2 linked regions of the Desulfatitalea tepidiphila genome follow. Each later gene encodes a partner of the first gene's protein in a complex. Links are inferred from orthologs where the notes say so. Each region holds a gene or a part of one and is shown in the gene's direction. Other genes may lie near its edges. The genes, in order: recB and recC.

Evidence for each region.
Region 2: the proteins of recB (region 1) and recC are in contact, whole or in part, in a cryo-EM structure (PDB 5MBV), measured with the Escherichia coli proteins. The link is inferred for Desulfatitalea tepidiphila from one-to-one orthologs.

The regions. Positions count from the first base shown.
Region 1 is NZ_BCAG01000003.1:1,316,577-1,320,588, forward strand. What follows is about bases 12-3,709. They hold recB (exodeoxyribonuclease V subunit beta), read left to right. Parts: upstream 12-362; coding sequence 363-3,509; downstream 3,510-3,709. Other genes in these bases: DFT_RS10530 (UvrD-helicase domain-containing protein), read left to right, coding at 12-316; recD (exodeoxyribonuclease V subunit alpha), read left to right, coding at 3,506-3,709. Outside these bases: more of DFT_RS10530, read left to right, coding at 1-11; more of recD, read left to right, coding at 3,710-4,012. UniProt on the Escherichia coli protein: A helicase/nuclease that prepares dsDNA breaks (DSB) for recombinational DNA repair. Binds to DSBs and unwinds DNA via a rapid (>1 kb/second) and highly processive (>30 kb) ATP-dependent bidirectional helicase.
Region 2 is NZ_BCAG01000003.1:1,582,952-1,587,151, forward strand. The notes cover bases 80-3,965. They hold recC (exodeoxyribonuclease V subunit gamma), read left to right. Parts: upstream 80-465; coding sequence 466-3,765; downstream 3,766-3,965. Other genes in these bases: elbB (isoprenoid biosynthesis glyoxalase ElbB), read left to right, coding at 80-409; DFT_RS11750 (YfaZ family outer membrane protein), read right to left, coding at 3,772-3,965. Also shown: more of elbB, read left to right, coding at 1-79; more of DFT_RS11750, read right to left, coding at 3,966-4,200. UniProt on the Escherichia coli protein: A helicase/nuclease that prepares dsDNA breaks (DSB) for recombinational DNA repair. Binds to DSBs and unwinds DNA via a rapid (>1 kb/second) and highly processive (>30 kb) ATP-dependent bidirectional helicase.

The DNA.
Region 1 (4,012 bases):
AACCTACAACATTGCCGCTCTTTTTCTGCGTTTGATTGTGGAGAGGGGGTTGGGGATCCATGAAATCTTGGTGGTCACCTATACCAAGGCGGCCACCGAAGAGTTGAAGAGTCGTATAAGGCACAGATTGGTGAGTGCCAAAACATGCCTGATATATGGGAGTTTAGATAAATTAGTTGATGCGATAGTTGAGCGTTGCGGGGATCGGGATATCGCTCTCCAGCGTATCGTCGACGCGCTCACGGATTTCGATCGGGCCGCTATTTTCACCATTCATGGTTTCTGCCAGCGTCTGTTGAACCATTTTTGCCTTTGAGACCGGCTACCTGTTCGACGCTCGACTCGTTCAGGACGATCAACCCGTGGTGCTGGAAATGGCCGAGGATTTTTGGCGGCGTTACCTCTCTCCAGCCCCCGCTGAGTTGGTCGCTTTTGCCATCAACCATCTCAAGGGACCCGAGGAACTGGCCGCCTTGTTTCACCAATGCCGCGCCCCTCAAGCGGACGTCCTGCCGCCGGCCATAGAACCACCCCTGACGGCTATCGAGGATTGGCGAAACGCGGCCCGTCAGGTTGCTCAGGCGTGGCCTACCTCAAGGCAGGCGGTCCTGGGACTGCTTGCCTCAGAGGGGTTGAATGCCAAATACTACGGTAAATGTGCGCCCGACCCGAAGTCATCAGCCAAAACCACCCCGCGACAAGCACTGTTGGCCCTGCTGGCCAGTCAAATGGATGGCTGGGACGGACGCTATCCATGTGTCGACCTGCTGGAGCGTTTGGCACCTTCCTTTTTGGTCAAGGCCACCAAAAAAAAATTCATCACACCACAGCACTCTTTTTTTGAACTCTGCGAGCATGCCCTCGCCTGCCAGGTGGAGATGGAAACCCAGATGGCCTCCTATTTGCGTTATCTCAAGGCGCGACTGCTCAACGAGGCCAGAGAGCGATTGGACGAAAAAAAGCGTCGGCAGAACATGCTGTTTTTCGATGACCTGCTGATTCAGGTGCATCGTGCCCTTCAAAGCCAAAATGCGCCAGGACTCGTCCAGGCAATCCGCGGTCAATACCGAGCCGCCCTCGTGGACGAATTTCAAGATACCGACGCGCTTCAATATGAAATTTTCACCCGTCTTTTCTCCGATGAAAGTGCATTGCTTTTTATGATAGGCGACCCCAAGCAGGCCATTTACAGCTTTCGCGGGGCGGATCTGTTCTCCTATTTAAGGGCCAAGGCAGAGGCCCCACATCAATACACGCTGGCCCAGAACTGGCGCGCCACCCCCCAGTTGGTCCGGGCCATCAATGCCTTGTTCGTCGGCCATCCGGCACCGTTCGGATACCCGCAAATCGGCTATCCGCCGGCTGTGGCCGCGCGACCGGATACGCTACCCGGAATGACGCCTTTTCACCTTTGGTATGTAACCAGAGGGGAAACGCAGGAGCCGACACGACCCATTGCCCAGGAGGCGGCCACCGACCTGATCGTCGCCGCCGTGGCCGAGGAGATCGTGGCGCTTCTCAGCCGAAAAGAGGCCCAAATTTCTTTCGAACCCCAGCAAATTGCGGTGCTGACCCGCACTCACAGGCAGGCCCAGAAGGTCAAAAGCGCCCTTTCCGAGCGCCGGGTGCCGGCCGTACTGCACAGCGCGGGAAGCGTGTTCGAAACGCGTGAGGCCGACGCCTTGGGCTTCCTATTGGAAGCAGTGGCCGCCCCGTCGGATCCCTTTCGGGTGAGGGCCGCTCTGGCATGCGAGCTGATCGGTGCCCCTGCCAGGGAGCTTTGCGCCTCGGTCGAGGCGCCGACCCCCGAGTGGGAGGCGCGTTGGGCAAGGTTCGGTGACTATCATCATGTCTGGCAGCAAGAGGGATTCTACCCCATGTTCACCCGGATCATGACGGGCGAGGGGATCAAAGAACGCCTGCTTTGCCACCCGGATGGCGAGCGCCGCTTGACCAACTTGCTCCATCTGGCAGAACTGCTGCACCAGGCCTCGTCTCTCAATTCCCTGCGACCGGAAATGCTGCTCGCATGGTTCGAACGCCAACGCCGGGATGGGGGTCAGAGCGAAGATGTTCAAAAGCTTCGCCTGGAAAGCGATGCCAAGGCCGTACGCATCATTACCATTCATAAAAGCAAAGGCTTGCAATTCGATGTGGTTTTCTGTCCGTTCGTCTGGGCCGGTGCCCGGACCGACGACAAGAGTATCGCCTTCCACGATCCCGACGCCGGTCATCGGCTCACATACGCTATCGGGCCGGACATCGACCCGGGATATTCAGAACTGGCCTTGCAGGAGACGTTGGCAGAGAACATACGATTACTGTATGTGGCCGTCACCCGAGCCAAGAAGACATGCTACCTGGCATGGGGCTGCATCCGAGGCACCGAAATATCGGCGCCGGCCTATTTGTTTCATGGTCCATTCGATGGTGAACTGACGGGTAAAAGCATTGGCGCGCTGAAACTCAAAATGGCGGCGATGACCGATGCTCAGCTCATCTCGGAGTTGGCTCTCCTGGAAAAGCGGGCCGAGGGAACCATCTGCGTTCAACCTTTGCCGCAATCCACCGGGACTTTCCACAACGCCACTCACGATATTGCGGAGTTGATCGATCCGCGCCGGTTCCGAAGCCACTTGGATACCCGATGGCGGATTGCCAGCTTTTCGAACTTGACGGCCGGTGCCGCACTCCATGAGGTGGATGCTGCCGACCGGGATGCCGATCAGGTTACGGCACCCGCAGGCCAAGGCGAGGCGTCGAGAGTGCCTTCCATCTTCAGCTTTCCGAAGGGTGCCCAGGCCGGCCTGTTTTTTCACGATCTGCTGGAGCATTGGGACTTTACCAATATGGACGACGCAGAGCAGCGCGCACTGGCGGTCGCCAAGCTGACCCACCATGAATATGACATCGAGTGGCTCGATGCCGTTGTGGGCATGATGTCGCGATTGGGCCGGGTGCGCCTCGGTGCCCATGGGCAGGGGGCCCCCTTTTGCCTTTCGCAGGTGCCGTGGGGGCAACGGATCAACGAAATGGAGTTTCATTTTCCACTTAAGCAGATCGATGCTCAAACGCTGGGGCGGATTTTCGATGGCCACGGTCTGTCTCTGACGCCACACCAGTGGACTCGCCTCCATTTTTCGCCGATCCACGGCTTCATGAAGGGATATGTCGACATGATTTTTGCCCACGACGGCCGCTACTATCTCGTGGACTGGAAGTCCAATCACCTGGGCAACAGCCTCGATGAGTATCATCCGCAACACCTGTCCAACACCATGGCCGACGCATTTTACCATCTGCAATACCACCTGTACGTCGTCGCCCTCGACCAGTGGCTGCGCAGACGGGTCGGCGGCTATCGTTACGAGGCGCACTTCGGAGGTGTTTACTATATTTTTCTGCGGGGGATAGGGGAGCCCGATGCGGATACCGGCATTTATTACGACCTTCCCGGTGAAGGGTTGGTAGACACCCTGCGAGAGGCGCTATTGGAAGAGTGCCGATGAATCTATCTGATTTGTATGAATGCCAGACCATTTCCGCCCTGGACTGGACATTTGGGCGCACGGTGCAACGGTTGGGGCGTTGCGATGATCCCTGGGTCGGGCTGGCGGCGGCCCTGGTCAGCCGATCGGCCTCACGGGGAGACGTCTGCCTGGACCTGGCCCTTGCCCACGCCAAAGGCGAAGGAGGAATTCATTCTGAAGTGGAGCGGCTCGGAACGGCCCGGCCGTTTCCGTTTTCATTGGAGCAGTGGCGCGATCGGTTGATGACATGCGGCGCCGTGGGCGGCCCGGGCGATTTCCGCCCCTTGATTCTCGATGGGCAACGTCTCTATCTCCATCGTTACTGGTGCTTCGAACAGGTACTTGCCGGATCGCTCAAAGAAAGATGCGGTTTTCAGGCCACCGCCTTTCGTGCCGACCTGCTGGACCAGGCCCTGGACCGTTTATTTCCAGATCCCGCCACAATTCGCGATTCAGCCGGGAAAGAAGAGCCATGGGACGAT
Region 2 (4,200 bases), 270 kb from region 1 along the record:
GGCAGATCAGATCGACGGCTTGATCCTGCCGGGCGGATTCGGCGCGGCCAAAAATTTAAGCGATTTCGCTGTGAAAGGTCCGAACGCCTCCGTACATCCACAGGTTCAAAGAATTCTCGATGAAATGGTGGCTGCGCAAAAACCAATCGGCGCCCTGTGCATTGCACCGGCAACGGTTGCGCGCGCGCTGGGGCGTCTCAAACCCGAAGTCACCATCGGTTCGGATGTCGGCACGGCCGCCGCGATTGAAACCATGGGCGCGAAGCACATGAATTGCCAGGTCGATCAGATTCATGTGGACCAGAAACATAAAATTGTCACCACACCGGCCTACATGCTGGGACCGGGCATCAAAGATATTGCCGTGGGCATTGAAAAACTCGTTAAAAAAGTCGTTGAATGGGCCTGATCCTTATGGCCGGTGGCGTTGCTTTGAAACGGTCGACAAGGCAATAGGGTGCCGGGATGCCCAGCGAATTGCACATCATCTCCGGCAATCATATGGAAATGCTGGTCAGGGGGTTGGCTGAGGTACTGGCCGCACCCGTCGAAGCGAATCCGCATTTGGTGTTGCAGCCCGACGTGGTGCTGGTACAAAGCAGGGGCATGCAACGCTGGATATCCCTGCAAGTCGCCAGCATCAACGGGGTTTGCGCCAACATAGAGTTCCCTTTTCCCAATGCCTTTATCGACCGGCTATGCGGCCTCGAGGATGCCGCCTTTGGAATGACCGGGGCCTACGACAAACCCACCCTGGCCTTTCGCATCTGCCGTCTCTTGCCAGACCTCTTGGCGCATTCTGTTTTCGAGCCTTTACAGCGCTATCTGGCCCAGGATACCAACCCCCTCAAACGATTTCTGTTAAGCCGCAAGATCGCCGACACCTTCGATCAATACGCCGTGTTCCGGCCGGATTGGCTCGTGGGTTGGGAGACGGGCAGAGCGGGCACCGAACAAATGCCTCCGTCGCACCAATGGCAAGCCTGCTTGTGGCGGGCCCTCGGAGCGCAACAAAACGGCTTACACCGTTCCGCTCTCCAAAAAGAGCTGGTGGAAAGACTTCGGCAAAACGACCGTGCATGGCGTGGATTACCCTCCAGGATCTCCGTCTTTGGTGTGTCCCACTTGCCGCCGTTCCACCTGGAGGTACTCGAGGCACTTGCCCAGAGAATTCCGGTCTTTCTGTTTCTGCTGAATCCCTGCCGTCACTATTGGGCCGATATCCTTTCGGATCAACAAATGGTCCGCTTGCGATCCCGCATTCCGGGCACACCAGACAACGGCGCATTGTATTTTCAGAGCGGTAACCGTCTCCTGGCGTCCTTGGGCGTGCAGGGGAAAGAATTTTTCGACCTGATCCATCAATGCGAGGCCCATCACCACGAATTGTTCCAGGACAACCGGAACGGTCTGTTGTTGGGGGGGATCCAGCAGGACATTCTGGATCTGGTCGACCGCCGTCGGTCGGACGAGGAACCCACAGATGAGGTCGTGCACGCCGACGGGAGCTTGCGGGTGCATAGCTGTCACAGCCCCATGCGGGAAGTTGAGGTGCTGTACGACCAGTTGCTGGACATGCTGGATCATACCCCGGGTCTTGAACCGCGGGACATCCTGGTCATGGCGCCGGATATCGCTGTTTATGCGCCGTTCATTCATGCCGTGTTCGGAAATCCCGCTGACCCAGCACACCAAATGCCCTACAGCGTGGCCGATCAAGACCTCTTGGCATCAAATTCGACGATCGATACCTTTATTCAGCTTCTGGATCTGGTCGACGGTCGGATGGAAGCCTCGCGAGTCTTGAGTCTTCTTTCATGTCCGAGTGTCCAATCGCGCTTCGGATTGTTCGAATCCGACCTGCAACTGATTCACCGTTTGGTAAAAGAGGCCGGCATCCGCTGGGGATGGGACAGGGCTGATCGCAGACGCCATGGTTTGCCCGGATTCAGGGAGAACACTTGGCAGGAAGGCCTGGATCGATTGGTCCTCGGATGGAGCATGGACAGCCGGGAATCCAGGCTCTTCAGTGAAGTTTTGCCACTCCAATCCATTGCTTCCGGAGATGGTGACATTCTGGGACGCGTCATTGCCTATGCCGATGCCATCCATGAGAGCATGACCCAACTCGATGCCTGCGTCGATTCCCTCGAGGGTTGGCAGGTCAGGCTCAACGCGCTGTTCGAGCGTTTTTTCCAGCTGGGACCTTCTGAGATATCCCATTCACAGCCGTTAAAGACCACGATCCATCGACTCAAGGAAATCGGATTGCAACTCGATGAAAAAGCGACCTTTTCCTTCGACATCATCCGGCAGTATCTGAAGGACACCCTCAAACAGACTTCCCGTGAGGCAGGTTTCATGACGGGCGGCATCACCTTCTGTGCCATGCTCCCGATGCGCAGCATCCCTTCCAGGATCATTTGCTTGCTCGGCATGAATCACGAAACCTTTCCGCGTGAAAATCATGAACCGGGATTCAATTTGATGGCGGCCGAACCCCGGCCAGGCGACCGCTCCAGAAGAAACGATGATCGCTATCTTTTCCTGGAAGCCCTTATCTCTGCCAGGGACATTTTTTATCTGAGCTACATCGGTCAGAATATTCAGGACAATTCAACCATGGCGCCTTCAATGGTTGTCGATGAACTCCTCGAATATGTGGCCGAAGGTTTGGGGGTTCCGGCCGAGAAGCTCGTCGTCCGTCATCCGTTGCATGCCTTTTCGACCCTTTATTTCAGCGGCCTTGACACACAGGTGTTCACGTACAGTGCCGAAAATCGAAAAGCCGCCGAGGCCCTGATCACCCCGCCTGAAACAGAACCATTCTTCACCGGGGCGCTTCCATCTCCAGATGATCACTGGCGTCAGTGCGACTGGAGGGATTTGGGAGTGTTCTGGGTGCATCCCATACGTTTTCTCATCGAAAATCGCCTGGGGGTTTATTTAAAACCAACTGCAGATGTGGTTGAAGACAGGGAGATTTTCAAATTAGATGCCTTGAGTCGCTATATGGTCAATCAGGATCTGCTCAAGGCGCTTGCCGGAGGCACTTCGAAACAGGAGGCCTACCGTATTGTTCGGGCCGCAAATATGTTGCCCCATGGCACTGTCGGACGTGTTGAATGCGAGCAACTGGTGGATCACGTCGAAACGTTTTTAGATACATTGAAGGCGATTGTGCCGAACGAAAAACCGCGTTCTGTCCGGGTGGACAAGGCACTTTCGCCATTCGCGGCGCATGGCGAGATCGATCGGGTCTATCCACAGGGCCGCATCGTTTACCGCATGGGCAAAACGCGTCCAAAAGACCTGTTGGGGGTGTTCATACACCATCTGGCCCTGCAATTTTGCCCGGAAAAGCATGTGGTTCCGATGAGTATATTGATCTGTACCGACCAAATCTGGCAGTTGTCACCTCTACAAAACCCTGAAGATGTCCTGGCGCGGTACCTGGACTATTACTGGGAGGGACTTCGGGCGCCATTGCCTTTTTATTGCCGGTCCAGCCACGCCTACGCCCATCAACTCCTCGTGAATGGCCGCACCTCCAAAGAGGCGCTCGCTTTCGCCCAGCGCACTTGGCTCGGAAACGACTTTTCACCCGGTGAGGTATCGGACCCCTATTATCAGCTCTGTTTCCGCGAAGGTGCACCATTCCATGAGGATTTTGAAAGGATTGCGATTGACCTGTTCGGACCCTTGATAGCGGTCTCCCATTCGATCACACCGGAAAATCTGCAGGATGCCTCCTTTTTGGAATGAAACCGCTCAAAAGCGCATGGCCAATCCCAGTCGAAAAGCATCTTCCTCCAGGTCCCAATCTCCTGGTCCGGATTCCATATCTATACGGTAGTGGGTGTAAGAAGCGCGGATAGAGGCATTGCGAAGGATCCGCAACCCCACGCCGGCATTGAATTCCAGATAGTTGTCCGTATCTGCGAAAGACAGAGGGCTGGGGGCCCAGGTCAGCCCGCCGAAAACCTCCAACGGCACAGGTATCCGATCGGTCGGGAAGAGGTAGCCGGCTTCACCGGTAAACCCAAGCGCGCCCACATCTCCGGAATATCCACCATTGTCTGCGGTTCCGTAAATTCCTCTCACACCCACCTCGCATGTGAAACCCGGCGCCAATGTATCGCTGCCAACCGTCAGGTTCAAAGAGCCCAACGTATACTCGACATCGTCGTCATCGGTGTG